3 regions of the Actinomadura formosensis genome follow, and region 3 is predicted to be linked to each of the others. Evidence: riboswitches for the same ligand, from Rfam matches in the RefSeq annotation. Region 3 holds a riboswitch; each other region holds the start of a gene.
What was found. Region 3 has a riboswitch for thiamine pyrophosphate ahead of thiC (phosphomethylpyrimidine synthase ThiC). Riboswitches for the same ligand answer to the same signal wherever they lie in the genome.
Positions count from the first base shown of each region.

Region 1: linked by a shared signal. The riboswitch ahead of ACQP1N_RS00380 (purine-cytosine permease family protein) and the one ahead of thiC (phosphomethylpyrimidine synthase ThiC) in region 3 are both predicted to bind thiamine pyrophosphate.
Region 2: linked by a shared signal. The riboswitch ahead of thiO (glycine oxidase ThiO) and the one ahead of thiC (phosphomethylpyrimidine synthase ThiC) in region 3 are both predicted to bind thiamine pyrophosphate.

Region 1 covers NZ_CP192011.1:71,963-81,357, forward strand. Annotated here, with positions in the region: gene ACQP1N_RS00345 (heavy metal translocating P-type ATPase) at 1-557, opposite strand, end outside; gene ACQP1N_RS00350 (hypothetical protein) at 588-1,550, opposite strand; gene ACQP1N_RS00355 (heavy-metal-associated domain-containing protein) at 1,621-1,827, opposite strand; gene ACQP1N_RS00360 (Fpg/Nei family DNA glycosylase) at 2,022-2,885, shown strand; gene ACQP1N_RS00365 (hypothetical protein) at 2,988-3,851, shown strand; gene ACQP1N_RS00370 (SSI family serine proteinase inhibitor) at 3,975-4,394, opposite strand; gene ACQP1N_RS00375 (rhodanese-like domain-containing protein) at 4,487-4,819, shown strand; TPP riboswitch at 4,874-4,990, shown strand; gene ACQP1N_RS00380 (purine-cytosine permease family protein) at 4,985-6,334, shown strand; gene ACQP1N_RS00385 (sensor histidine kinase) at 6,411-8,411, shown strand; gene ACQP1N_RS00390 (ATP-binding protein) at 8,781-9,326, shown strand.
Region 2 covers NZ_CP192011.1:2,686,726-2,696,120, reverse strand. Annotated here, with positions in the region: gene metF (methylenetetrahydrofolate reductase [NAD(P)H]) at 1-679, opposite strand, end outside; gene ACQP1N_RS12755 (polyprenyl synthetase family protein) at 839-1,891, shown strand; gene ACQP1N_RS12750 (serine/threonine-protein kinase) at 2,065-3,147, shown strand; gene ACQP1N_RS12745 (hypothetical protein) at 3,156-3,323, opposite strand; gene thiE (thiamine phosphate synthase) at 3,388-4,056, opposite strand; gene ACQP1N_RS12735 (Rv2175c family DNA-binding protein) at 4,188-4,562, opposite strand; gene ACQP1N_RS12730 (NAD(P)/FAD-dependent oxidoreductase) at 4,641-5,858, opposite strand; TPP riboswitch at 5,953-6,065, shown strand; gene thiO (glycine oxidase ThiO) at 6,055-7,182, shown strand; gene thiS (sulfur carrier protein ThiS) at 7,179-7,379, shown strand; gene ACQP1N_RS12715 (thiazole synthase) at 7,468-8,187, shown strand; gene ACQP1N_RS12710 (DMT family transporter) at 8,335-9,297, shown strand; gene pknB (Stk1 family PASTA domain-containing Ser/Thr kinase) at 9,334-9,395, shown strand, end outside.
Region 3 covers NZ_CP192011.1:3,529,134-3,538,528, forward strand. Annotated here, with positions in the region: gene ACQP1N_RS16605 (hypothetical protein) at 1-381, shown strand, start outside; gene ACQP1N_RS16610 (carbohydrate kinase family protein) at 450-1,565, shown strand; gene ACQP1N_RS16615 (cupin domain-containing protein) at 1,572-2,522, opposite strand; gene ACQP1N_RS16620 (DUF1772 domain-containing protein) at 2,675-3,178, shown strand; gene ACQP1N_RS16625 (metallophosphoesterase family protein) at 3,217-4,053, shown strand; gene ACQP1N_RS16630 (TetR/AcrR family transcriptional regulator) at 4,055-4,633, opposite strand; gene thiC (phosphomethylpyrimidine synthase ThiC) at 4,796-6,568, opposite strand; TPP riboswitch at 6,564-6,677, opposite strand; gene tsaA (tRNA (N6-threonylcarbamoyladenosine(37)-N6)-methyltransferase TrmO) at 6,767-7,189, shown strand; gene ACQP1N_RS16645 (NUDIX hydrolase) at 7,224-7,745, opposite strand; gene ACQP1N_RS16650 (CDP-alcohol phosphatidyltransferase family protein) at 7,877-8,527, shown strand; gene ACQP1N_RS16655 (sugar phosphate nucleotidyltransferase) at 8,524-9,395, shown strand, end outside.

The DNA.
Region 1 (9,395 bases), 3.5 Mb from region 3:
TTGATGCCCAGCTCACCGGCGGTGCCGAAGAACAGCGCCCACAGCGACCAGCCGAACGCGGCGATCGTGCCGAGCGAGATCAGCGTGTCCATGGTCGCCGTGCCGTGCCGCAGGTTGATCGCCGCGGCCCGGTGGAACGGCCAGCCCGCGTAGACGACGACCGGCGCGGCGAGCGTCAGCGACAGCCACTGCCACGCCTCGAACTGCAGCGCCGGGATCATCGCCATCGCGATGACCGGCACCGACAGCACGACCGCGGTGATCAGCCGCTGCCGCAGCGGACGCAGGCCGTCGTCCGGCTCCGGCGCCGCACCCGGGTCGGATTGCGGCGGGGCCGGCAGTTCGGCGGTGTAGCCGGCCTTCTCGACGGTGGCGACCAGCTCCTCCGGGGACACCCCCGGAGGGAACTCGACGCTGGCCTTCTCGGTGGCGTAGTTGACCGTGGCGGTCACGCCGTCCATCTTGTTGAGCTTCCGCTCGATGCGGTTGGCGCACGACGCGCACGTCATCCCGCCGATCGCCAGCTCGATACGCCCGGACTCGATGTCCGTGCTCATCGCTCCTCCTCTGCCTCGATCGCGTGGACGTCAGTGCGTGTGCGGCTGGTCATCGTGACCTTGCACGGGTTCTTCGGCGGGTACCCCGGCAGCGCCGGCGTGCACGGTGAACTCGGCCGTGCGGACCTTGCCGCCGTGCTTGAAGTCCAGGTACAGCCGGTACGCGCCGGAACTGGGCGCCTCGGCGAAGAACGTGATGCCGGGGCCGGGCTTCGTCTCGCCGTCGCCGGGCTCCCCGTCCGGGTGGACGTGCAGGTAGGCGAGATCGCCCTGCCGCAGCGCGACCAGGTGCCCGTACGCCTCCAGGTACGGCTCCAGGTCGGTGACCGGCCTGCCGTCCTTGCTCACCGTGAGGGTGAGTTCGGTGGACCTGCCGGGAGTGAGACCGCCGGTGAGCTCGACCTCGTACCCGTCCACCTTCGCGACCCGCTCGGGCTCCGGCAGCGGCGTGCTCCGCAGGTCGCCCGGGGCGAAGATGTCGGTGCCCAGGGTCAGCTGCCGGGGCGCGCCGTCCGGCTGGACGTCGGTGAAGAACCGGTACACGCCGGGCTCCGGCAGTTCCACCGGGACGGTCCAGACACCGCCCCCGATCTCGGTCGGGTGCAGGTGCTGGAACCCCGACAGGTCGCGCTGCGCGATGATCAGGTGGACGCGCTTGCCGTGCAGGAGCTTGAACCCGGTGACGGGCTTGCCGTCCGGCCCGTTGATGGTGAACCGGAAGTCGGTCTTCTCGCCGGGGGCCACGGTCGTGCTGCGCGGGGTCAGCGTGTAGCCGTCCTCGGACACCTGGAGACCGCCCGGGGCGTGCGGCGCCGCGGCGGCGCCCCCGCCGCTCCCGTGCCCGCCGGACCCGTGCCCGCCGCCGTCGCCCTCGTGCGACGCCATCTCCGCGGTGCCGCCGACGGGTCCCGCGGCCTTGCCGATCCCGGCGGCGCCGCCGAAGACGACGGCGAGACCGAGGGCGTACGCCCCCACCTTGGTCGCGCTGTTCATGCCGATCCACTCCACTCGTCTCCACCGGACGCACCCCGCTCGCTCGCTGGAACGGCGGGGCGCGCGCCGGTCATGCCTTCAGTTCGTATCCGGCCTCCTCGACGGCGGCCTTGACCCGGGCGTCGTCGAGGGGCGTCTCGCTGGTGACGGTGACCGCGCCGGTCGCGAGGTCGACCTCGACGCCGGTCACGCCGGCGATCTGCTCGACCTCCTCGGTGACCGAGCTCACGCAGTGACCGCAGGTCATGCCGGTGACGGTGTAGGTGGCGGTGCTCATCGGCGTCTCCTTCGCGATATTACCCCTGGGGGGTATCTGACGTTCCTCATGCTGCCATAACCGTGCCGCTGTCACAACCCCAGGGGGGTATGGGTTATTTCGAGATTCGGGTCACACGTTATCCCCAGGGTTTTCCACAGGTGCCCGCACCCCTGTGGACGACTTTCCGAGGACGGTTCGCCGATACTGAGGTCATGCCTGAGCTACCAGAGGTGGAGGCGCTCGCGGAGTTCCTGCGGGAGCGGGCGGTCGGCCATGCCGTCGCCCGCGTCGATGTTCTCGCCGTCTCCGCGCTGAAGACCTACGACCCGCCGGTGACCGCGCTCGGCGGGCTGACCGTCACCGGCGCGGCCCGGCACGGCAAGTTCCTCGACCTGGACGTCGACGGGCTGCACCTTGTGATCCACCTCGCCCGCGCCGGCTGGCTGCGCTGGCGGGACGAGATCCCGGCCAAACCCGTCCGGCCCGGAGGCAGGAACCCGCTGGCCCTGCGCGTCCACCTGGACGACGGCTCGGGCTTCGATCTCACGGAGGCCGGCACGAAGAAGGGCCTCGCGGTCTATGTCGTCCGCGACCCGTCGGACGTGCCGGGCGTCGCGTCCCTCGGCCCCGACCCGCTGGACGACGCCTTCACCGCCGCCGCGCTGGGCGGGATCGTCGCGGGCAGGCGCACGCAGATCAAGGGCCTGTTGCGCGACCAGAAGGTGATCGCCGGCATCGGCAACGCCTACTCGGACGAGGTCCTGCACGCGGCCGGGATGTCCCCCTTCAAGATCGCCGCATCGCTGACCGAGGAGGACGTCGCCGTCCTGCACGAGGCGATCGTCACCACCCTCCGGGACGCCGTGGAACGCTCGCGCGGCCTCGAAGCGCAGGACCTCAAGGGCGAGAAGAAGACCGGCCTGCGGGTGCACGGCCGAGCAGGCCAGAAATGCCCGGTCTGCGGCGACACCGTGCGCGAGGTGTCGTTCGCCGATTCGGCGTTGCAGTACTGCCCCACCTGCCAGACGGGCGGCAAGCCGCTCGCCGACCGCCGGATGTCCCGCCTGCTCAGGTGAGATCGGCCGGTGCGGATCCGCCGGTGAGCCGGAGACACCGGGCGAATGCGGCGTATCGTGTCGCGAGACATCAGCGATGATCGCCGTGCTCAGGAGCCGTCCATGGGATACCCCCCGCCCCCACCCGCCGGACCCGGTGGCCCTGGTTACGGTCCCCCGCGGCATCCGGGCTACGGCCCGCCCCCGCCCGCCGCCGTGCCCGCTCCGCCGTACGCGCCCGGACCCCCGCAGCCCGGCTACGGATACCCGCCGCGGCAGGGCGGCTACCCGCCCCAGCAGGCCGGTTACCCGCCGCAGCAGGCCGGTTATGCGCCGCCTCAGCAGGGTGGATATCCGCCGCAGCGGCAGGTGCCCCCGCAGGGCGCCCCGGATCTCTACGGTTCGCCGATCCTCGTCTACGACCAGCCCGCGCAGTTCTTCTCGACCGAGGCCAACTACACGATCTGGAGCCCGCAGGGGCAGCCCGCGGCGTACGTCCGGGAAGAGGGCGTGAGCGGCGCGAAGAAGGCGCTGCGGGTCATCAACCAGGCGAGCCAGACCAAGGCCGAGCGCAGGCTGTCGATCTTCCGTCCCGACGGCATGCCGTACTTCCTCTTCTACAAGCCGTACGGGTTCATGGGCACGCCCCGGATGCAGGTGCTCACCCCGCAGGGCGGCCTCATCGGGCACCTGCGCAAGCGGGCGATGCGCGGCTGGGAGATCCTCACCGCGCAGGAGCAGCAGATCGGCTACTACGAACTGCTGAGCGGCCGGGTCACCGACTGGCGGCAGCAGGAGATCGCCCGCATCCAGCGCGGCTTCGACGGGGTGGGCGAACTGCTGTCGCAGGTGTTCACCGGGGCCGACCGGTACGTCCTGCAGATGTACGTCCAGCCGCCGGAACCGATGCGCACTCTCATCCTGGCCTGCCCCCTGGCCTTCGACACCGCCGTCTCCCAGAACCGCAGCATCGGCGGCTGGATCTGACCGCATCCGGTGGCGGCACCGCCGGGACGTCCCCGCAGGAAACGATCAGGCCCCGGCGGGACGCCGGGGCCTGAGGGGTCGTGGGAACCGAGCCGGAACGGGGATGGCTCGTTCAGCCGGAGGTCAGCGGACCTTCGGGACGTCCCCGAAGAGCGGGGCGACCTGGCTCCAGCGGTGGAGCTGGCAGCCGTTCTTGCGGGTGAACTCGGTGTCGATCTCCTTGCCTTGCCAGGTGCCCTTCACCGTGGCGATCTCGGGACCGCCGTAGATCTGGGTGCACATCTGGCCCTTTGGGACGGGCTTGAAGGGTTCCTTGGCTTTGCTCAGGGCCGCGCATGCGTCGGCGGCTTTCGGATGGGTACCGCCAGGAGGGTCGCAGGTCAGTTTCCAGGTCTTGGCGGGGGCCTCCGGGGAGGCCCTGAGGGTGATGGTCAGCGAATCCGCCGGGGTGCCGGAGGGCTGCACGGACGTGGTGCCCGAAGGCCGGTCGGCGGGGTTTCCGTTGGCCTGTTCGTCGCCGCAGGCAGCCAGTGAGAGGAGCATGGCCAGCCCGGGCGCTGCGAATAGGAGCGTCCGATACCGCATGCGTGATTCGACGCAGGGGGGCTTCGCGCGGTTCCATGGGGGGTGTGATGATTTTCGGGGAAGACGTACCGGCCGTGGGTGCGGCCGACGTCCCGCCGGACGGCTATCTGCTGGACGTCCGGGAACAGGACGAATGGGATGCGGGCCACGCGCCCGAGGCGGTCCACATCCCCATGGGGCAGCTGGGCGACCGCGCCGGGGAGATACCGCGTGACCAGGAGGTCTTCGTGATCTGCCGGTCCGGTCAGCGGTCCGCGCAGGTGACGGTGGCGCTCAACCAGGCGGGCTGGCTGGTCAGGAACGTCGACGGCGGGATGAAGAGCTGGGCGGAGGCCGGACGGCCGATGGAGTGCGCCGGCGGCGGCCCGCCGTACGTTGCCTGATCTACTCCGTATGCCCCCTTTTAGGGGTTGACGGGCGGTTGTACGATCGGGGCGACCGATAACCGCGGGAGCTCGGGCCAGAGCCGGGCTGAGAGGGCGGCCTGCAAGGCGTCGCCGACCGCATGAACCTGTCCGGGTAATGCCGGCGTAGGGAGTGTGTGTCCCGTGACGTCCGACGTTGAAAAGCGCCCTAGCGACGAGCGGCCGAACAACGAGGTCCCCTTCACCCTCGATGAGCCCGCCCCCAGGGTCCTCGGGTTCTGGGACCAGAGTGCGTTCTGGGCCAACCTCGGTGTCAGTCTTCTGGCCTTCTCCGGTGCCTACACCGTCCTCGCGCCGGACGCCGATGGCCGGCCGACCATCTCCATCATGGCGGGCATCGTCGCGATGACCGTTGGAACGATCCTCGGCGGGCTGATGCTCGGCCTCGCCGCCGTCCCCGGCGCCCGCACCGGCCAGCCCGCGATGGTGCTGCTGCGCGGGTTGTTCGGCGCCCGGCTGTCGTACGCGCCGACGATCCTGAACATCGCGCAGCTGGTCGGCTGGGGGACGTTCGAGCTGATCGTGATCGCGGACGCGGCGCGCGAGCTGTGGGACGGCGTGCCGCGCTGGGCCTACGTGATCGCCGCCGGCGCGATCACGACCGTGCTGACGATCTGGCCGCTCGGCTCGGTGCGGCTGCTGCGCCGCTACGTGACGGTCGCCGTGGCGATCGCGCTCGTCTACTTCTACGTGGAACTCGTCCGGCAGCCGCTGCCCGACCTCACGCGGGGGTCGTGGGGCGGTTTCTGGGTCGGTGCGGACGCGGCGCTCGCGGTGTCGATCTCCTGGGTGCCGGTCGCCGCCGACTACACCCGGCATTCACGGACGGAACGGGCGGCGTTCGGTGCCGCGTCCGTCGGCTACTCGATCACCCAGATCATCGCCTACGTCCTCGGCCTGCTGGCGCTGGCGCTGGTCGCGGGCGACACCACCAGGATCTTCGACCCGTTCCTCGGCGCGACGCTCGGCGTGGTGTTCTTCGCGGTGTTCGTGCTGCGGGAGGCGGACCAGTCGTTCGCCGACACCTACTCCACCGCCGTGTCGATCCAGAACCTCTTCCCGCGCGCCGACCGCCGGGTGCTGAGCGTGGCGCTCGGCGTGGGCATCACCGTCCTCGCGCTCGTGCTGGACATCGGTGACTACGCGGGCTTCCTGCTGCTGATCGGGTCGGTGTTCGTGCCGATGCTGGGCGTCCTCGCCGCCGACTTCTTCCTCGGCCGCCGCCGCGCGCGGGAGGGCTGGGACGTCTCCCGGCGGGCGCCGTCCCGCTGGGGCATGATCGCCGCCTGGACGGCCGGGTTCGTCGTCTACCAGCTGATCAACCCGGGCACGGTGCGCCACTGGGCGGACTTCTGGCGGGACGTCCGGGACGCGCTGCACTTCGGCCCGCAGGACTGGATGAGCGCCTCGCTGCTGTCGTTCCTGGTCGCGGGGATCGCCGCGCTGCTCATCGGACGGATTACCAGGCGGTAGCCTTACCGAAAGGTAAGGTTCACGTGGCAATTTTCGATGCAAGTTACCCGGCGCCGTGCCGGTATCCGGTGGCACGATGACAGACGTGTATCAGCACGTCCATGATCCGATCGCGCGCGCCGTCATCGAGAGCGCCGCCGACGCGATCGTGGCCGTGGACCGGCGGCACCGCGTCACCGTCTGGAATCCGGCCGCCGAGCGCATGTTCGGCTGGACCGCCGAGGAGGTGATCGGCCACGTCCCCCCGATCGTCCCGGACGAGCTGAGGGCCGAGCACAACGCCGTCCAGGAACGGCTCCTCACCCGGCGCGCCGGCGACGGCGGGCAGATCTCGATCGCGACCCGCCGCTCCCACCGGGACGGCCGGCTCATCGACGTCCGCATCGACACGAGCCTGCTGAAGGACCCGGATGGGACGCTGCTCGGCTGGGTGGGCGTGTACCACCCGGTCGAGGAGGGCGAGATCGCCCAGCACCACATGACCGAGCGGGCCCGGCTCGTCCGGCGGCTGAACGACATCATCACCGACCTGAACGCCGAACTGGACCTCGCGGCCGTCCTCGACCGGATCACCGCCGCGCTGATCGAGCTGACCGGCGCGGACGCGGCCGGGTTCGTCCGGATCGAGGGCGAGCGCCTGCGGCTGGTCAGCCTGTCCGGACTGCCGGAGCGGATGCGCGGGACGTCCGCCGACCTGCGGTCGAGCCTGGTCGGGGAGCTGCTGCGGTCGGGCAAGACGGTCAAGCTCGCCACGGGCCGGCAGCGCCTCGGCGACCTGATCTGGTCGGAGCTGCCCGGCCTGCACACGATCGCGCTCGGCCTGTCCTACCTGCAGGGCCGGCCGTACGGTGCGCTGTACGCGCTCTTCTCCGGGGGCAAGGCCGGGCACACCGAGCTCGAACTGCTCGAACTGCTCGCCGGGCACGCCGGTGTCGCGGTCGGCAACGCCGTCGCGTACGCGGAGGTCGTCCGGCAGCGGGCGCACGAGCGCGCGGTGATCGACTCCAGCGCCGACGGCATCGCCGTGCTCGACCACGACCTCGTCGTCCGGCAGTGGAACCCGGCCGCGCACGCCCTCACCGGCATCCCGCCGGAGAACGCGATCGGCCGCCCGCTGCCGTTCGACATCCCGGTGCTCGGTGAGATGCTCACGTTCCGGCTGGAGTCGGGGAGGTGGCTGAACGTGCTCGCCGCCGAGATCGAGGAGACCGGCGAGCTGGTGGTGGACTTCCGCGACGTCTCCGCGGCCAAGGCGCTCGAAGAGGCCAAGGACCTGTTCCTCGCCACGACCAGCCACGAGCTGCGCACCCCCATCACGGTCGTGCAGGGTTTCGCGTCCACGCTGGTCAACCGGTGGGACGAGATGGCCGACGACGACCGGCGCGCCGCCGTCGCCACCATCGCCGAACGGGCCCAGTCCCTCGCCCGGCTCGTCGAGCACCTTCTGCTGGGCTCGCGCGCGGGCGCCGACGAGCTGCCCGTGACGATCGAGTCGTTCGATCTGCGGCGGGTTCTGGAAGGTGTCGTCGCCGGTTTCCGCTCCCTCTCCCCGCTGCACCGCGTCGAGCTGGAGATCGCGCCCGGCCTGCCGTCCTGCCGGGGGGACGCGATGGCGACCGACATCATCCTCGGGCAACTGCTGGAGAACGCGTTCAAGTACTCCCCGGACGGCGGAACGGTCAGCGTCAGCGCCCATTGCGCAGGCTCCGACATCGTCGTGTCGGTGGTGGACGAGGGGATCGGCATCCCGCTCGGCGACCATGAACGGATCTTCGAGCGGTTCGTCCAGGGCGACTCCGGGGACCGCCGGCGCTTCGGCGGCATCGGGCTCGGCCTGTACATCGTCAAACGGCTGACGGAGGCCCAGGGCGGGACAATTTCGGCGCATCCGGCCGGACGTGAGACATATCACACCAAATCTCGCAAAGCTTCTATAGACGGTGAAGTGTCGGAAATGGAACGGGCCACTGGCCGTCCGAACACTCTCCTGGAGGCGCCGCCCGGCCGCGGACCCGCAGGTGGGGCGCGTGCGGGCGAGGGAACTCGGATGCGGCTCGTGCTGCGCCGTGCCGACTGATCGCGGCGGTCACCCACCGTACGGACACTCCCTCCGGCGTGACTCGGTGCCACCCATGTGACCTGGGCGTTCAGTGATCTCGATGGGCGGCGACCTCGGCTTATGCGAGAAAGTGCGGTGACCCCGGCGTGTGACGGACGAAACGCGTGCGTGAGGAGTAAGTCCGCCGTTGGCTGGATAGATCCTTTGATGGTGGCCATTGGTGCCGAGATTCCGTTCGGGGGTGATCACCGTGACCGGACGGCCGGTGACTCGTTGTGCAGGTGGTGAACTGAATCGTTCGGGTTTCCGGGCATGGCCATCAGGGCATTTCGGTCGTACCGGAAGGGTGACGACGGGACTCGTCCGAGTAAGCGGAACCATGGGGAGGTGAGGGCGTCGAGCGTCGTACTGCTGCCACACGCACCGTCCAGCGTCGCGGTCGCCCGTAAGCGCCTCAGCTCGGAGCTGGTCGACTCGGGGGTCTACGAATCCGTCGTGAACGACGCGAGCGTCATCATCAGCGAGCTCATCAGCAACGCCCTCCGCCATGCCCGGCCGCTGCCGTCCGGCCAGGTCAAGGTCTGCTGGCTGCGCCGCGGCGACCTCCTCGAACTGGAGGTCAGCGACGGCGGCGCCATGACCGAGCCGCGCCGCGGCCCGGGCACGCTGTCCTCACTGGGCGGCCGCGGGCTCGGCATCGTCGAGACCCTGTCCGAAGGCTGGGGAGTGCGCCACGAAGACGACTCCACCACGGTCTGGGCCGTCCTGCGCGCCCCCAGGTCAGCGGGCGAGCACGGCAGGGCCGCCCCCACCGGGATGCACGCCGTCGTCCCCGACTTGGCCGACTTCCCTGACCTCCTGGACGAGCCGGACGAAGATCTGTGCAACGGAACCAGGAATGGAACCGCCTCAAGTAGGGCATATCCGGCATAAGAGGACCCCGCCTGGAAGGATCCCCGCCCAACCTGTAAGGTCCTCACAAGCTCGGGCGATGTCGTGCCC
Region 2 (9,395 bases), 840 kb from region 3:
GCTCGATCGTGCTCATCCGGGTGACCGGCATGATGCCCGGCAGGATCGGCACGTCGCAGCCCGCGGCGGCGACGCGGTCGCGGAGCCGGAAGTAGTCCTCGGCGCGGAAGAACATCTGGGTGATCGCGTAGTCGGCGCCGGCCCGGCACTTCTCCACGAAGTGGCGGACGTCGCTCTCGATGTCGGGCGAGCGCGGGTGCTTGTAGGGGAACGCGGCCACGCCGACGCAGAAGTCGCCGTAGGAGCGGATCATCCGGACCAGTTCGGCGGCGTACTCGACGCCGTCCGGGTGCTTGACCCACTCGCCCATCGGATCGCCGGGCGGGTCGCCGCGCAGCGCGAGGACGTTGCGGACGCCGGCCGCGGCGAACCGCCCGATCAGGTTGCGCAGCTCGGCCTGGGAGTGGTTCACGGCGGTGAAATGCGCGACGGGCGTCAGCGTGGTGTCGGTCGCGATCCGCTCGACGATGTCGACGGTCTTGTCACGGGTGCCGCCGCCGGCGCCGTAGGTCACCGACACGAACGTGGGGTGCAGGACCTCCAGTTCGCGGATCGTACGCCACAGGGTCCGCGCGCCCTTGTCGGTCTTGGGCGGGAAGAACTCGAACGAGAAGGATCTGCCGCCCGAGGCCAGCAGTTCTCGGACGGTCGGGGGCCGGTCGGGGCGTGCGCGTCGCATCCCCCAAGCCTACAGAAGCCGCCGGAGAGCGCCCGGAGCCGCCGATTCGCGTGATGCTCGCCACAGCGCGCGGGCGTTATGGCCTTATTTCTGAGGATCCAGTGACTTCTCACGTTTTCGCGGGAGGGTTGAATCACCCCAGGTGGATACGATCTCGGCATGTCGACCAGCCGCATCCGCAAGGAGGTCGGCGAGGCCCTCCTCGGCTTCGTCGACCGGCAGCGCCCGGCGCTGCTGACCATCAGCGACGACCTCGCGCCGCTGCTGTCCGCGCTCGACGCCCTGCTGGGCGGCGGCAAGCGGCTGCGTCCCGCGTTCTGCTACTGGGGGTGGCGCGCCGCGGGCGGCGAGGACGGCCCGGGCATCGTGGCCGCCGCCGCGTCCCTGGAGCTGCTCCAGGCCAGCGCGCTCGTCCACGACGACGTGATGGACTCCAGCGACACCCGCCGCGGCCAGCCGTCCGCGCACCGCCGGTTCGAGGCGCTGCACCACGCGCAGGCGTGGCCGGGCGACGCGGAGGCGTTCGGCGGCGGCGCCGCCATCCTGCTCGGCGACCTGTGCCTGGCCTGGTCGAGCGAGATGTTCGAGACGAGCGGGCTGGAGGAGGAACGCCGCCGGCGCGGCCGGGCCGTCTACGACCTGATGCGGACCGAGGTCATGTGCGGCCAGTACCTCGACATGCTGGAGGGGACCCGCGGCCGGGCGACGGTCGCGACGGCGCTGCGCGTGGTCGAGTACAAGAGCGCCAAGTACACGATCGAGCGTCCGCTGCACCTCGGCGCCGCGCTCGCCGGCGCCCGCCCGGACGTGACCGCCGCCCTCACCGGCTACGGCCTGCCGCTCGGCATCGCCTTCCAGCTCCGCGACGACGTGCTCGGCGTGTACGGGGACCCGGCCGAGACCGGCAAGCCCGCCGGCGACGACCTGCGGGAGGGCAAGCGGACGGTGCTGGTCGCGCTGACCCTGGAACGCGCGTCCGCCGCGCAGGCCGCCGCGCTGCAGCGCCGCCTCGGCGACCCCGGGCTCGACCGTCCCGGGGTGGACGAGCTGCGCACGATCATCGAGGAGACCGGCGGCCTCGCCGCCTGCGAGACCTTGATCGAGCGCTATCTGCGCGAGGCGGAGAGGAACCTGGAGTCGGCCCCCATCACCGCCGAGGCCCGCGACGCCCTGGCGGAACTCGCGGTGGCCGCCACCACCCGGACCACGTGAGTGAGCAATGACATGGTCCGGCCGGGTCTCCCGGGCGGCCGGCACATCCCCCAGACCGGGACGCTTGGGACATGCGGGTAAAAACAAAGATCTGGGTTCTCCTGCCGTGCTCAGCCGTTACGCGGTACAAATAAGGAAATCTTCGTCCGTCCCCGCCGAGTCGGAGTTTTCCAGTGCCGCACGACACCTCCCGCGGGAGGACGAATCCCCACTCCGCACGTCCCGCCGCCCGTTCCGGGCGTCCCGGGCACCCCGGCCGCCCCGGTAAGCCCCGAAGCACCCAGGCACGGGCGGGGCAGGGGCGGCAGAACGGCGCCGCCTGCCCGGCGCACGGCGGCGGCCGGCGGCACGAGACGCCGCTCGGCCCCGACGACCCGCGCGGTCTCGGCGACTACACGCTGCTCGGACGGCTCGGCGAGGGCGGCCAGGGCATCGTCTACCTCGGCCGGGACGGCGACGGTGAGCTCGTCACCGTCAAGCTGCTGCGCGGCGGCGTGGCGGCCGGGCAGCGGGCGCGCAGCCGCTTCGTCAAGGAGGCGGACGCGGCCCTGCAGGTGTCCGGGCGGCACACCGCCCGCGTCCTCGACGCCGACATGACCGGCGACCGCCCCTACATCGTCAGCGAGTTCGTCGAGGGGCCGTCGCTCCAGGACGTCGTCCGGGACCGCGGCCCGCTGTCCGCGCCGCAGCTGCGCAAGCTCGCGGTGCGCACCGCGGCGGCGCTCGCCGCGATCCACCGCGCCGGGATCGTGCACCGCGACTTCAAGCCCGGCAACGTGCTGCTCGGCCCGGACGGCGCCAAGGTCATCGACTTCGGCATCGCCCGCACCGCCGACGCGACACCGCTCACCACCGGCCCGGTCGGCACCCCCGCCTACATGGCGCCCGAGCAGATCGAGGAGGAGCCGGTCGGGCCGGCCGCCGACGTCTTCGCCTGGGGCGCCGCGATGGTGTACGCCGCGACCGGGCGGCCACCGTTCGGGACCGGGCCGAGCGCGGCCGTCATGCGGCGGGTGACGTCCCGCAGGCCCGACCTCGGCGACATGCAGGGCCCGCTGCGCGACCTCGCGGCCCGCTGCCTGGACAAGAATCCCGCCGCGCGGCCGACCGCGCCGCAGCTCGTCCGGGCCCTGCGGGACGGCCACGGCCCGGCGCCGAAGCCGCGCCCGACCGCGATCCCGCGCTACCGGTGGCGGATGATGGTCGCGCTGGGCGTGGTCGTCGTCGCCGGCTTCGCGCTCGGCATGCTGTTCTGACCGGCGGCTCACCAGTGCGGCGGGCGGTCCTCCAGCAGCCGGGAGTCGTCGTCACCGCCGTCACCGCCGCGCCACTCGCCCCAGCCGATGTCGGTGTCGTCGGACGTCTGGTCGGGCAGGATCTCCAGGTCGTCGTCCAGGTCGACGAGCCGGTCGTCGTCGGGTCCCTCGCTCATGATCCCCATTGTCGGTGATCGGTCCGGGTGCCCGCACCGTGATCCAGGTCAAACCCCGACAAGGTCAGGTGGCGAGCCGGCGCGCGAACTCCGCCGCCGCGGCGCCCGGATCGTCCGCCTCGGTGATCGCCCGGACCACCACCACCCGGCTCGCGCCCGCCGCCCGGACCTCGTCGAGGTTGCCGAGGTCGATGCCGCCGATCGCGAACCACGGCCGCGCGACACGCTGCGCCGCCAGGTACTCCAGCAGCTTCGGGCCCGGCGCCGGACGTCCGGGCTTGGTCGGGGTGGGCCAGACGGGGCCCGCGCAGAAGTAGTCGGCGCCCGGCTCCACGGCCGCCGCCGACGCCTGCTCGCCCGAGTGCGTGGACCGGCCGATCAGCATGTCGCCGCCGACGATCTCGCGGGCGGCGGGCACCGGCAGGTCGTCCTGGCCGAGGTGCAGCACGTCCGCGCCGACGGCGTGCGCCACGTCGGCCCGGTCGTTGACCGCCAGCAGCGCGCCGTGCCGCTCGCACGCCGCCCGGAAGATCTCCAGGTAGGCCATCTCCTGCCGGGCCTCCAGGCCCTTCTGGCGGAGCTGGACGATGTCGACGCCGTTGCCGAGGACGGCGTCGAGGAACTCCGGCAGATCTCCTTGCCGTTCCCGCGCGCCGGTGCACAGGTAGAGGCGGGCCCGGCTGAGCCGGGCGCGCAGCGCGACGGCGCGTTCGGAGGGCAGGTGCCTGGACACGGCCGGGGCACGTCCTTTCAGATCAGATCGCCGCACGGGTGGTCACGGGGTCACGCGGCGGGAGTGGTCCCGTCCCGGGTGACCCCGTGATCGTGCCATGTGCTGCTTCGTCCGCTGGTACCGGGTGGTCTCTAGAAAGCGAGGGCCTGGGCGCGGCGGCGCACCTCGGTCCCGCGGTTCTCGGCGAGCGCTTCCACGGGCGTCCCCGGCAGCGTGTCGTCGGCGGTGAACAGCCAGCGGATCGTCTCCACCTCGTCGAATCCGGCGTCCGACAGGAGCGTCAGCGTACCGGGCAGCCCCTTGACGACCTGCCCGTCCTTGATGAAGGCCGCGGGCACCATCGGCTCGCCGCTGCGCCGCACCGCGAGGATCCGGTGCTCGTGAATGAGCTGCTTGATCCGGTTGGGCTTGATCCCGAGCCGTTCGGCCGTCTCCTTCAGGGTGAGCCATTCGCCGGCGAGGGCGTCGGTCCGGGGGTCGAGTGCGCTGTCAACGGTTGCGTGCATCTGCGTCACGCCCCCTTGCTACCACGCCTTCGAAAGCCTCAAACCCCCTGAACAGCCGTTACCTTCCGGCACCGCCCGCTACTGGCGAACGGCCTGCCGGACGGGGACGTCCGGGTCGGCGATCGCCTCGGGGTCCACCGGGGTCCCGGCCGCGATCACCCGCCTCGCCTGCACCAGGTCACGGGGCCGGTCGACGGTGAGGATCGCGTCGAGCCGGTCACCGGTCAGCCACACGGCCGCCCACTTGCGCTCCGCCGGGTCGCCGCGGTGGACGAGCCGCTCGGACGCGGCGTGGCTGCCCGCGTACTGCACCATGCGCCCGAACTGCTCGGACCAGAAGTAGGGGGCCGCGTCGTAGGAGGCGTCCTGGCCGAGGAGCGACGCGGCGGCGACCTCGGGGGCGTTGAGAGCGGTGTCCCAGTGCTCGACCAGGAGCCGCCGCCCGTACCGCGCCGACCACCACGCGGCGCAGTCGCCGACCGCGACGACGTCCGGGCGGAGGGCGCCGGGGTCCTCCTCGCCCTGGTAGACGCGGAACGAGCCGTCGGTGACCACGCCGCGCTCGGTCGGCAGGCCCGAGCCGTCCAGCCAGGACACGGCCGGGCGGACACCGATGCCGACCACGACCTCGTCGGCCTCGATCCGGCCGCCGCCGGCCAGGGCGAGGCCGTCGTCGCGCACCTCCGCGACCTTCACGCCGGTGCGCAGTTCGACGCCCGCCTCGGCGTACCAGGGGGCGGTGAGCGCGCCGACCTCGGGGCCGATCGCGCCCGAGAGCGGGGTGTCGGCCGCCTCCACGACGGTGACCGCGCAGCCCTTCCCGGCGGCGGTGGTGGCGACCTCGGCGCCGATCCAGCCCGCCCCGACGATCACGACCCGGGCGCCCTCGGTGAGCCGGGCGCGCAGCTCGCGGGCCTCGTCGATGGTCCGCAGGACGTGCTGCCGCCCCTCCCCCGGCAGCGTGATCGGAGTCGCCCCCGTCGCGATGACCAGCCCGTCGAACGGCAGGTCGCCCGCCGTGGACGCGAGTACGCCGCCGCGTCCCGGCTCGTCCAGGCGCAGGCCGGTCGCGCGTTCGCCGAGCAGCAGGTCGCAGCGCAGCGCGGCCCAGTCCGCGTCGACCGTCGTGTCGTCGGACTCGCCCTTGAGGACGGCCTTCGACAGCGGCGGCCGGTCGTAAGGCCGGTGCCGCTCCGCCGACACGAGCGTCAGCGCCCCCTCGTACCCCTTGCTCCGCAGGGCTTCCACGGCGCGCACGCCGGCCAGCCCGCCTCCCACGACGATGACCCTCTGCATGACGGCCACCCTATTCGGCCGCGTTTTTCGGGTGGACACCTGTCCAGGCACCGGTGCGCTTTACCGAGGTCGTAAGGTGGGGACCGGATAAAACCACACAGAGCGCGGGAGTCCGGTGCGACCGGGCTGAGAGGGCGGCTGAACGGGCCGCCGACCGCCGGACCTGATCCGGATCATGCCGGCGAAGGGAGCGCACATGGAGATCGTCATCGTTGGCGCCGGGGTCATCGGCCTCGCCACCGCCTGGCGGGCCGCCGCCGGGGGCGCCGCCGTCACCCTGGTCGACCCCTCCCCCATGAGCGGCGCCTCATCGGTCGCGGCGGGCATGCTCGCCCCGGTCGGCGAGCTGACCTACGGCGAGGAGCCGCTGCTGCGGCTCGGTCTCGCGTCCCGCGACCGCTACGGCGCGTTCGTCGCCGAACTGGAGGAGCTGACCGGCCTGGACACCGGCTACCGCACCGACGGGCTCGTCCAGGTCGCGTTCGACGCCGACGACCTGAGGTACCTGGACGACCTGCGCCGCTTCCAGGAGAGCCTCGGCCTGCCCGCCGAGGCGCTGACCGGCAGGGAGTGCCGCAGGGCCGAGCCGATGCTCGCACCCGGCGTGCGCGGCGGGCTGCTCGCCCCGCGGGACGGCTCGATCGACCCGCGCCGGCTCGGCACGGCGCTGCTGGCGGCGGCCGAGCGGTTCGGGGCCCGGCTCGTGCGGCGGCGGGCCGCGCGGATCGTCGTCGACGGCGGCGCGGCGACCGGGGTCGGGCTGGACGACGGGACGGTCATCCGCGCCGACCGGGTGCTGCTCGCGGCCGGACCGTGGTCGGCCGACCTGGAGGGCCTGCCGCCCGGGACGGTACCGCCCGTCCGCCCGGTGAAGGGCCAGGTGATCCGGCTCCGCACCCGGGTCCCGTTCCTGCGGCGCACCGTCCGGGGCCTGGTGAAGGGTTCCCCGGTCTACCTGGTGCCGCGTGCGGACGGCGAGGTCGTCATCGGCGCCACCCAGGAGGAGCTGGGGTTCGACACGCGTGTCACCGCCGGCGGGCTGTGGGAGCTGCTGCGGGACGCACGCGAGCTGGTGCCGGGCGTCACCGAGCTGGAATTCGTCGAGGTCACCGCGGGGCTGCGTCCCGGCTCCCCGGACAACGCGCCGGTCATGGGCCCGACCGCGCTGCCCGGCCTCATCGCCGGGACCGGGCATTTCCGCAACGGCATCCTGCTCACCCCGCTGAGCGCCGACATCCTGTCGGCGATGCTGCTGGACGGTCCCGTCCCCGAGATCGCCGGGCCGTTCTCCCCCGACCGTTTCTCCGCCGAGGTGCAGGCATGAAGGTGATCGTCAACGGTGAGCCGCGCGAGCTGCCGGAGGGCGCGAGCGTGGCCGACGCGGTCGCGTCCGTCACCTCGGCCGGGACCGGTGTGGCGGCCGCACTGAACGACGAGGTCGTCCGGCGGTCGGCGTGGTCGGCGACGACGCTGCGCGACGACGACCGCCTTGAGGTGCTGACCGCCGTCCAGGGCGGCTGAGGTCGGTCCCCGTAAGGACACCGCACAGGGAGGCTGAAACGTGGACAAGCTGGTCATCGCCGGGGAGGAACTGGACTCACGGCTGATCATGGGGACCGGCGGCGCGCCCAGCATGCACGTGCTGCGGGAGGCGCTCACCGCGTCGGGCACGGAACTGACCACGGTCGCGATGCGGCGGGTGGACCCGTCCGCACGCGGCTCGGTGCTGGACGTCCTGGCCGAGTGCGGCATCCGGGTGCTGCCGAACACGGCGGGCTGCTTCACCGCCGGGGAGGCCGTCCTCACCGCCAAGCTCGCCCGTGAAGCGCTCGGCACGAACTGGGTCAAGCTGGAGGTCATCGCGGACGAGCACACGCTGCTGCCCGACCCGATCGAGCTGGTCGAGGCCGCCGAGCAGCTCGTCGCCGACGGCTTCGTCGTCCTGCCGTACACCAGCGACGACCCCGTGCTGGCGCATCGCCTGGAGCGGATCGGGTGCGCGGCGGTGATGCCGCTCGGGTCCCCGATCGGGTCGGGTCTCGGCATCCGCAACCCGCACAACATCGAGCTGATCGTCGAGCGGGCGAACGTCCCGGTGATCCTGGACGCCGGGCTCGGCACCGCGTCCGACGCCGCCCTCGCCATGGAGCTGGGCTGCGACGCCGTGCTGCTCGCGACCGCCGTCACCCGCGCCCGGCATCCGGCGCGGATGGCCGCGGCGATGCGGCACGCGGTGGAGGGCGGACGGCTCGCCCGGCTGGCCGGACGCATCCCGATGCGCCGCTACGCGCAGGCGTCCTCCCCGTTCGAGGGGCTCGCCACTTCGTAGAATCACTAAAGCGTTCCCTGTAGAAATATTCGCTGGACCTGAAATCTGCGCGTTACCAGACTGGGTCTGCCGCACCCCGCGGACATGCCGCAACCCGGCGTCTCACTTCGGTGTTCGTGGAAACGACCCCGATCTAAGGTGCGTGACATGCAGCAGATGAACACGGATCGCGTCGACAAGCGCGCGGTCGCCGCCGCCACCGTCTCGGTGGTGCTCTGGGCGTCCGCCTTCGTCTCGATCCGCAGCGCCGGCGCCGAGTACGGGCCCGGTGCCCTCGCCCTCGGCCGCCTCCTGTCCGGGACGCTCGTGCTGGGCGTCCTGTGGCTCGTCCGGCGGGAGGGCCTGCCGCCGCGCGGGGCCTGGCCCGGCATCGTCACCGCGGGCGTGCTGTGGTTCGGCGCCTACATGGTCGCGCTGAACTGGGGCGAGCAGCTCGTGGACGCCGGCACCGCCGCCCTCGTCGTCAATATCGGGCCCCTGCTCATCGCGCTGCTCGGCGGCTGGCTGCTGAAGGAGGGCGTCTCGTCCCGGCTGGTGATCGGCTTGGCCGTGTCGTTCACCGGCGCCGCCGTCGTCGGGCTGTCGATGTCCGGCGAGGGCCGCGCGTCCGTCGGCGGGGTGCTGCTCTGCGTGGTCGCCGCCGTGACGTACGCGGCGGGCGTGGTGAGCCAGAAGCCCGCGCTGCGGCACGCCTCCGCGCTGCAGTTCACCACGTTCGCGTGCGCGATCGGCGCGCTCGTCTGCCTGCCGTTCTCCGGGCAGCTCATCGCGCAGGCCGCCGACGCCCCGGCCGGCGCCACTCTCAACATGCTCTACCTGGGCGTCTTCCCGACCGCGCTCGCGTTCACCACCTGGGGCTACGCGCTGGCCCGGACGTCCGCCGGGAAGATGGGCGCCACCACCTACGCCGTCCCCGCGCTCGTCGTGGCGATGTCGTGGCTGTTCCTCGGCGAGGTCCCGGGCCTGGTCACCCTCGCCGGCGGCCTGCTCTGCCTGGCCGGGGTGGCCGTGTCCCGCGGCGCCGGCCGCCGCGGTCGGCCGGCCGCTCCCGAACCGGGCGCCCGGGAGGAGTCTCCCTCCGGCCTCATCGAGGCTCATACTCTCGGTTGATGAGATCCGCGGGGGTTCACCCGTAAACTCGCACCGATGGACACGACGGTCGCAGATCCACTCGTCGGGCGGGTGCTCGACGGGCGCTACCGCATTGA
Region 3 (9,395 bases):
GCGATCGTCTCGACGGTCGACCTGCGGCCCGAACTGCTGCCGTCGGAGCCTTACACGTTCGCGGTCGAGCGGCGCGGCGGCGCGTACACGATGGAGATGTCCGGAGTGTTCGCGCACGCCGGCCGCGCCACCTTCCGGTACACCCGCGCGTTCGTGCAGGACGGTGAGCCGATCTGGCACTACAACCAGCGGCCGGAGGAGTACGACGGCCGGTTCAACGCCGACTGGAAGTGGGAGGGCCGCGGCGGGACGCTCATCGACCGCGACACCTGGCCCGCCGGATCCGGCTACCCGGACCGGTTCATGATCGGTGATCCGCACATGAACTTCTACGAGGGAAGTGCCCAGGTGGACGACATCCGCCTGTACGTTCCGAGGTAGCAACCGGATATCGAAGGCGCGGGCCCGGAGCCCATGGCGATGTGCCCGCGCCTTGCCTTGGGGGCTTCGTGACTCAGCAGACCGCGCCCGGCCGGGCGCCCCAGCCGTCCGTCGCCGACCCCTGCGCCGAGCGGGGGCCGGCGGGGGAGCGGCTGCGCGGGGATGGTGCGGGCCCGCCGCTCGATGTGTTCCTGTCCGGCCGGGTCTTCATGGACATGATCTTCACGGGGCTGCCCGGGCCGCCGCAGCCCGGCGCCGAGATCGCCGCCGGCGGGCTCGGCTCGGCGCCGGGCGGCGCGGCCAACATCGCGGTCGCGATGAGCCGGCTCGGCCTGCGGGTCGGCCTCGCGGCGCCGTTCGGCGACGACATGTTCGGCGCCTACCTGTGGCGGACGCTCGCCGAGCAGGAGGGCATCGACCTCGGGCCGTCGCGGCGGGTGCCGGGCTGGTCCACGCCGGTGACGGTGTCGATGGCCTACGACTCCGACCGCAGCATGGTGACGTTCGCGCAGCCCGACCCGTGCCCGCCGGGCGACCTCGGCGGGCCGCCGCCGGCCGCGCGGGCGTGCTTCGTGGACGTCGACCGCCCCGTGCCGCCGTGGGCGGCGGGGATGCGCGAGCGCGGCGCGCTGGTATTCGGCGACCTCGGCTGGGATCAGACCGGCGCCTGGCCGGCCGAGGTCCTCAACCGGCTCGCGCACGTGGACGTGTTCCTCCCGAACGCCGCCGAGGCGATGTCCTACACCCGCACGCGGACCCCGGCGGACGCCGCCGAGGCGCTCGCCGAGCGGGTGCCGCTGGTGGTGGTCAAGCGCGGCGGTGACGGCGCCATCGCGCTGGACGCGGCGACGGGGGAGCGGGCCGAGGTCGCCGCGCTGCCCGTCGAGGCGGTCGACCCGACCGGCGCGGGCGATGTGTTCTCCGCCGGGTTCGTGTTCGCCACCCTCGCGGGACTGCCGCTCGCCGAGCGGCTCCGGTTCGCGAACCTGTGCGCCGGGCTGTCGGTGCGGCACCTCAGCGGCTCGCTCGGCTCGCCCTGCTGGGGGGACATCGCCGCGTTCGGCGAGTCCGGGGAGGTGCCCGAGTCCGTCCTGGCGGAGTACGCGTTCGTGGTCCCGTTCATCCCGGACACCGCCGGTGACCCGGTCGTCCGCGCCGAGCCCACCCTGCGGGGAAAGCGCTGACCGCGGCTACGGCGCGGGGTACGGCTCCGGGACGGCGCGGTACTCCTGCGGGCTGACGCCGTGCTCGCGCTTGAACGCCGTGCTCAACGCGAACGCGGTGGCGTAGCCGACCCGGCGCGCCACCGCGTCCAGCGTCGCGTCGCTCTCGCGCAGCAGGTCGGCGGCCTGCGCGAGCCGGACGCCGGTCAGGTACGCCATGGGCGGCTCGCCGACCAGTTTCGTGAACCGCTGCGCGAGCGCCGCGCGGGACGCCCCGACCCGGGCCGCCAGCCCGGCGACGGTCCACGGGTGCGCCGGGTCGGCGTGCAGCAGCCGCAGCGCCGGGCCGACGACCGGGTCGCCGTGGGCGCGGTACCAGCCGGGCGCCTCGGCGTCCGGGCGGGCGAACCAGGCGCGCAGCGTCTGGATGAGCAGCAGGTCGAGCAGCCGGTCGAGGACGACCTCCTGGCCGGGCTCGTCCCGGCCGATCTCGTCGGCGAGGACGCCGGCGAGCGGCGACCGGAGGGCATCGCCGGGCACGACCGCGATCGGCGGCAGCGCGGCCAGCAGCCGCCGGGTGACGGCGCCGCGCATCGGATAGGTGCCGATCAGCATGACCGCCGGCCCGTCCGGGGCGTTGCCCCAGGCCCGGACGCCGAGGGCCATCTCCCGCGACAGGCTCGTCCCGTCCGGGGCGGTGCAGACCTGCCCGGGGTGGACGACGACCCGCGGCTCGGTCGCCGGGTCGTCGCTGACCGTGTACGGGTCCGGCCCCCGGAAGATCACCATGTCGCCCGGGCGGGCGCGCCGCGGCTCCCCGCCGTCCGGGATGAGCCACGCGTCGTCCCCGACCATGGACATCAGGGTCAGCGGCGCCTCGTCCTGGATCCGGATCGACCAGGGCGGGGCGAGGGTGGAGCGGAGCAGGAACGCCCCCCGGGCGCGCGGACCGTCGAGGAGGTCGGCCAGAGCGTCCATGCGGCAAGCGTAGACGCTCGCGTATGCGGGCGAGCGCCTCGGCGATGTCCGCCGGGACCGCCCGCCGGTTGACTCGGGGACATGACGAACACCGTGATCGAGACGGAAACCGCCGCGACCGGCAGCTGGAACACCTGATCGGAAGAGCCTCCATGAAATTCTCCTTCGCCGCCGTGTCGGCGGTCCTGTCCATCGTCATGGCGGCCGGAATGGCCGGGACGTTCTTCGGCTTCTCGTCCGGGGTGATGCCGGGCCTGAACGCGGCGAAGCCGGGCTCGGCGATCGACGCCATGCAGGGCGTCAACCAGAAGATCCAGAATCCGGTCTTCATCGCCGCGTTCCTGCTGGTGCCGGTGCTGGCGATCACGGCGGGAGCACTGCTGCTGTCCCTCGGCCGCAAGCCCGCGGCCGCCCTCTTCTTCGCCGCCGCCGCGGTGTACCTCGCCGGCGCGCTCCTCCCGAGCTTCGCGGTGAACATCCCGATGAACGAGAGCCTGGACCGCGTCACGGTTCCGGGTGACCCGGCCGAGGCGGCACGGATCTGGTCGGACTACGCGGGCCGCTGGACGGCCTGGAACACCGTCCGCGCCCTCGCCTCCTGGGCGAGCCTCCTCGCGATGAGCCTCGGCCTCTACCTCTGGGGCGCCGACACCTGACCGGCCGCCGCCGCGGGGACGGGGCTTACGATCACGGGATGGGCGGTGTCTACGCAATCAGCGATCTGCACGTGGGCTTCCCGGAGAACCGCGCGTTCGTCGAGGGGCTGCGACCGGCCGCCGGCGGCGACTGGCTGATCGTCGCCGGCGACGTAGCCGAGCGGTTCTCCGACGTGGAGTGGGCGCTCCGCACGCTGCGCGAGCGGTTCGCGACCGTGATCTGGACGCCGGGCAACCACGAGCTGTGGACCGTGAAGGACGACCCGGTGCGGCTGCGCGGCGAGGCCCGCTACCGCGGGCTCGTCGACATGTGCCGCGCCGCGGGCGTCCTGACCCCGGAGGACCCGTATCCGGTGTGGGAGGGCGACGGCGGCCCCGTGACGATCGCGCCCCTGTTCGTCCTGTACGACTACACGTTCCGGCCCGAGGGGACGTCCACCAAGGAAGAGGCCCTGGCGGTCGCGCACGAGGCGGGCGTCGTGTGCACCGACGAGGTCTATCTTCACCCGGACCCGCACCCTTCACGGGACGCCTGGTGCGATGCCCGCGTCACCTACACCGAGGCGCGGCTGGCCGCCCTGGAGCCGGGGACGCGGACCGTGCTCGTCAACCACTGGCCGCTCGTCCGCGAGCCCACCCGCGTCCTGTGGTACCCGGAGTTCGCGCAGTGGTGCGGCACCGAGCGCACCGCCGACTGGCACGACCGGTTCGGGGCGGCGTCGGTCGTCTACGGGCACCTGCACATTCCCCGGACGATCTGGACCGGCGGCGTCCCGCACATCGAGGTGTCGGTCGGCTATCCCCGCGAATGGCGCAAACGGGGAGGGGCGCCGCGCGGGCCGCGCCGTGTCCTGCCCGTCCCGGAGACGGGCTGACCTACCGCCTGCCCGGCACCATTCCGGTGGCGGCGAGCGACAGCAGCCGGCCCGCGGCCTCCGGTTCCCGCTCGGTGACCGCCGCGATCGCGCCGGTCAGCCACAGGACGTCGGTGAACGCCGCGTCCGCGGGCGCGTCCCCGGACCGCTGCGCGCGGGCGAACAGCGCCTCGCCCGCCTCGCACATCGCCCGGCGGGACGGCTCGGGCCGCTCGTCGCGCAGCGACACCACCGCCGAGGCCGCCATGCCGCGGAACACCGTCACCTGTGAGATGAACGCCCGCAGCCACGTCATCAGCGCCTCGCCGGGGGCGGGGGAGAGCAGCAGGTCGCGGGCCGCCGCGGCGAGCTCGGCGTAGACGTCCGCGAGCAGCGCCTCCAGGAGGTGCTGGCGGGTCGGGAAGTGGCGGTAGAGCGTCCCGATGCCGACGCCGGCGAGCCGGGCGACGCCCTCCAGGGACGCATCGGCCCCGTCGCGCTGGAACGTCTCGCGGGCCGCGGCGAGCAGCCGCGCGCGATTGCGGCGCACGTCGGCGCGCACCGCACGGGCGGGGGCCTTCGGCGTGTCGTCGCTGGTCACGTGGGTCGTCGGTCCTTTCCCGGCGGGGCTGGGGTCTGCGGCGGTACAAGGGAATCCGCGGCTTTGGAACGGTCCCTCGATACTATCCGCGCCGACAGCCCCGGCCCGCGCCGGGATGCGCGGGTCCGCCGCGGACGCCACCGCGGCGGACCCGCGCGGCCGTCAGGAGCCGGACGGGGAAAGCGGCAGGTAGACCTGCCCGCCCGCGGCCTTGAACTCCTCGGCCTTCTCCCGCATCCCGGCGGTGAGTGCCTCGCCGGCGGCCAGCCCGCGCTCGTCGGCGTACCGCCGGACGTCCCGGGTGATCTTCATCGAGCAGAAGTGCGGGCCGCACATCGAGCAGAAGTGCGCGGTCTTCGCCGGCGCCGCCGGCAGCGTCGCGTCATGGAACGCGCGGGCCGTGTCCGGGTCGAGGGACAGGTTGAACTGGTCCTCCCACCGGAAGTCGAACCGCGCGTCCGACAGCGCGTCGTCCCACGCCTGCGCCCCCGGATGCCCCTTCGCCAGATCGGCGGCATGCGCGGCGATCTTGTAGGCGATCACGCCGGCCTTGACGTCGTCGCGGTCCGGCAGCCCGAGATGCTCCTTCGGCGTGACGTAGCAGAGCATCGCGGTCCCGTACCAGCCGATCATCGCGGCGCCGATCGCCGAGGTGATGTGGTCGTAGCCGGGCGCGATGTCGGTCGTCAGCGGCCCGAGCGTGTAGAACGGCGCCCCGTCGCACCACTCCTGCTGCAGGTCGACGTTCTCCTTGATCTTGTGCATCGGGACGTGGCCCGGCCCCTCGTTCATCACCTGGTTGCCGTACTCGGCCGCGATCCTCGTCAGCTCGCCCTGCGTGCGCAGCTCGGCGAACTGCGCCTCGTCGTTGGCGTCCGCGATCGAGCCGGGGCGCAGGCCGTCCCCGAGCGACCAGGTGATGTCGTAGGCGGCGAAGATCTCGCACAGCTCCCGGAAACGGGTGTAGAGAAAGTTCTCCTTGTGGTGCGCCAGGCACCACGCGGCCATGATCGACCCGCCCCGCGACACGATCCCGGTCTTGCGCCGCGCCGTCAGCGGCACGTACGGCAGCAGGACGCCGGCGTGCACGGTCATGTAGTCCACGCCCTGCTCGGCCTGCTCGATCACCGTGTCGCGGAAGACCTCGTAGGTCAGCTCCGCCGGATCACCGCCGACCTTCTCCACCGCCTGATACAGCGGGACGGTCCCGACCGGCACCGGCGAGTTCCGCAGGATCCACTCCCGTGTCGTGTGGATGTCCCTGCCGGTCGACAGGTCCATGATCGTGTCGGCGCCCCACCGGGTCGCCCACGTCATCTTCTCGACCTCGTCCTCGATCGACGACGCCACCGCCGAGTTGCCGATGTTGGCGTTCACCTTGACGAGGAAGTTCCGGCCGATGACCATCGGCTCGATCTCCGGGTGGTTGACGTTCGCGGGCAGCACCGCCCGCCCCGCCGCCAGCTCGTCGCGGACGAACTCCGGCGGCACGCCCTCCCGCAGCGCGGCGAACTCCATCTCCGGCGTGATCTCCCCGCGCGCCGCGTAGGCGCGCTGTGTCACCGCGCCCCCGGTCGCCCGCCGGGGCCGGCGCGGCGGGAAATGCTCGCGGGCCCCCTGCGAGGTGCCGCCCTGCGCACCCCCCGCAGGAGCGGTCCGGGCGGGTGACGGCCGCCGCCCGTCGTCCTCGGGCCGCACGGCCCGCCCGTCGTACGGGGCCGTGTCGCCGCGCTCGGCGATCCACGCCTCCCGCAGCGCGGGCAGCCCCCTGCGGACGTCGGTGTCCTGCTCCGGATCGGTATACGGCCCCGACGTGTCGTACAGGACGACGACGTCCCCGTTGGTCAGCGGCACCTCCCGCATCGGAACCCGGATGTCCGGGCGCGAACCCTGAAGGTAGGTCTTGCGGGCGGCTGGAACCACACGTTCTGTCATGACGACTCGATCTCTCCCTACGCCGGCATTACCCGGTCAGGTTCATGCGGTCAGCGGCCGTCCCAGCCGCTATCTCAGCCCGGTTCGCCGGGCCCCCGCGATCTGTCGTGCCCGACGCTAACCCGGCACACCCCGGTTGCCGCAACCGCCGATCATGGGATAGAACGCGCCCGCGCGACGGCCTGAGAGGATCACCTCATGTCCGACCTTCACCAAGAGTTCACGCTGACCCCGGTGGGGTATGTCTCCTCGCCGCTGACCGACCGGGCGTCCGCGCCCAAGCAGGGAACGGAGGGCGCCCCCGAGGCGTGGCTGGTCTTCGAGCCGGACGTCCTCCCGGCGCTGGAGGGCCTGCGCGCGGGCGACCGGATCTTCGTGCTGACCTGGCTGCACCGGTCGGCCCGCGACGTCCTGCGCGTCCACCCGCGCGACGACGCGCGGGCTCCGCTGCGCGGCGTGTTCGCGACCCGGTCCCCGGACCGCCCGAACCCGATCGGCCTGCACCCGGTCGAGGTCCTGCAGGTCACCGGCCACCGCGTCCGCGTCCGCGACCTGGAGGCCCTGGACGGCACCCCCGTCCTGGACGTGAAGCCGATCCTCGCCCGCGAGCCGGGCACGTGACGCCGGGCGGCCGCGCCCGCGCCCGCGGGCGCCGTCAGCCCACCGCGGCAAGGTAGAGCAGACCCGCCAGGGTGGACGCCGAGCCGATCTCCCCGCGCGCCGCGAGCGCGGGGACCGATGCCAGCGGCACCCACTCGATCCGCTCGGCCTCCACGTCGGCCGGCTCGCCGACGCGCTCGGCGCCGTCCGCCCGGTAGATGTGATGGATGCCATCGTGAACACCCGGTGAGGGCCGTACGTCGAGCAGGTGCCGCAGCGTCCCGGCGCGGTATCCGGTCTCCTCGATCAGCTCCCGCGCGGCCGCCTCGGCGGGATCTTCGCCCGGTTCGACCCGTCCGCCGGGAATCTCCCAACCCCATTGGCCGGTGATGAACCGGTGCCGCCAGATCAGCAGGACCCGGCCGTCCCCGTCGACCGCCGCGACGCCCGCGGCGGGCCGCACCCGCAGGAGGTGGTGGTCGAACCGGCGTCCGTCCGGCAGTTCGACATCGGCCAGCCTCACGCTCATCCAGGGGCTGTCGTAGACCGACCTCTCCCCGTGCACCGTCCAACGCATGGACGGACGCTATCGGGGTCTTTCGAACCCTTACCGGTAGGGTCAGGATCTAGGGGGAGCTGGGGGAGGCGAACGCGTCGGTGAGCACAGTGCAGGAGGCCCCGCAGGACCGGATCTTCACGGTGCCCAACATGCTCAGCATGGCACGGCTCGTGGGTGTCCCGCTGTTCCTTTGGCTCATTCTGGTGGAGGCGGACTGGTGGGCGCTCGGCGTGCTGGTGTTCGCCGGCCTGTCCGACTGGCTGGACGGGAAGCTGGCGCGGGCGCTGAACCAGACCAGCAGGCTCGGCGTGGTGCTCGACCCGGCCGCCGACCGCCTCTACATCCTGGCCACGCTCGTCGGGCTCACCATCCGTGACGTCATCCCGCTGTGGTTGGTGCTGCTGCTGGTCGCCCGCGAGTTCGCGATCCTGCCGATAGCGCCGATCATCCGGAGGCTGGGGTACGCCAGCACGCTTCCCGTCCATTTCATCGGGAAGGCGGGCACCATGTGCCTGCTGTACGCCTTCCCGCTGCTGCTGCTGGGCGACCATGACGGCGGTGCGGCGACGGTGGCGAAGGTCATCGGATGGTCCTTCGCCATCTGGGGAACGGGCCTGTACTGGTGGGCGGCCGTCCTCTACTGGACGCAGACGCGGCAACTGGTGCTGGCCGGCCGCGGCTCGTCCCCGGCCCCCGAGCCGGTACCGGGGGCGGGGCCGGCACGAGAGCCGGACGGCCGGGGCGTCCCGCGCGCGGAACCGCCGGCCGGCGACCAGAAGGGAGCTGAGACCCCCCGATGAAGGCCGTCGTGATGGCGGGTGGCGAGGGGACGCGGCTGCGTCCGATGACCGCCAACCAGCCCAAGCCGCTGCTGCCGCTGGTCAACCGGCCGATCATGGAGCATGTGCTCCGGCTGCTGAAGAAGCACGGGTTCACCGAGACGGTCGTCACCGTCCAGTTCCTGGCCGCGCTGATCCGCAACTACTTCGGCGACGGCGAGGAACTCGGCATGTCGCTCAGCTACGCGACGGAGGAGATCCCGCTCGGTACGGCCGGCAGCGTCAAGAACGCCGAGGAGGCGCTGCGCGACGAGCGGTTCCTCGTCATCTCCGGGGACGCGCTCACCGACATCGACCTCACCGACATGGTGCGGTTCCACAAGGAGAACGACGCGCTCGTCACCATCGGGCTCAAGCGGGTCCCCAACCCGCTGGAGTTCGGCATCATCATCGTGGACGACGAGGGCCGCGTGCAGCGGTTCCTGGAGAAGCCCACCTGGGGCCAGGTCTTCTCCGACACCGTCAACACCGGCATCTACGTGATGGAACCGGAGGTCCTCGAACACGTCGCCGAGGGCGAGCCGGTCGACTGGTCCGGTGATGTGTTCCCCAAGCTGCTTTCCGAAGGCGCCCGCCTGTTCGGGTACGTGGCCGACTGCTACTGGGAGGACGTCGGCACCCACGAGAGCTACCTCAAGGCCCAGGCGGACATGCTGTCCGGTCAGGTCGGCATCGACCTGGGCGGGTTCGAGATGTCCCCGGGCGTGTGGGTCGCCGAAGGCGCCGAAGTGGACGCCGAGGCCGTCCTCAAGGGCCCCCTCTACATCGGCGACTACGCGAAGGTCGAGGCGGGCGTCGAACTGCGCGAGTTCACCGTCCTGGGCAGCAA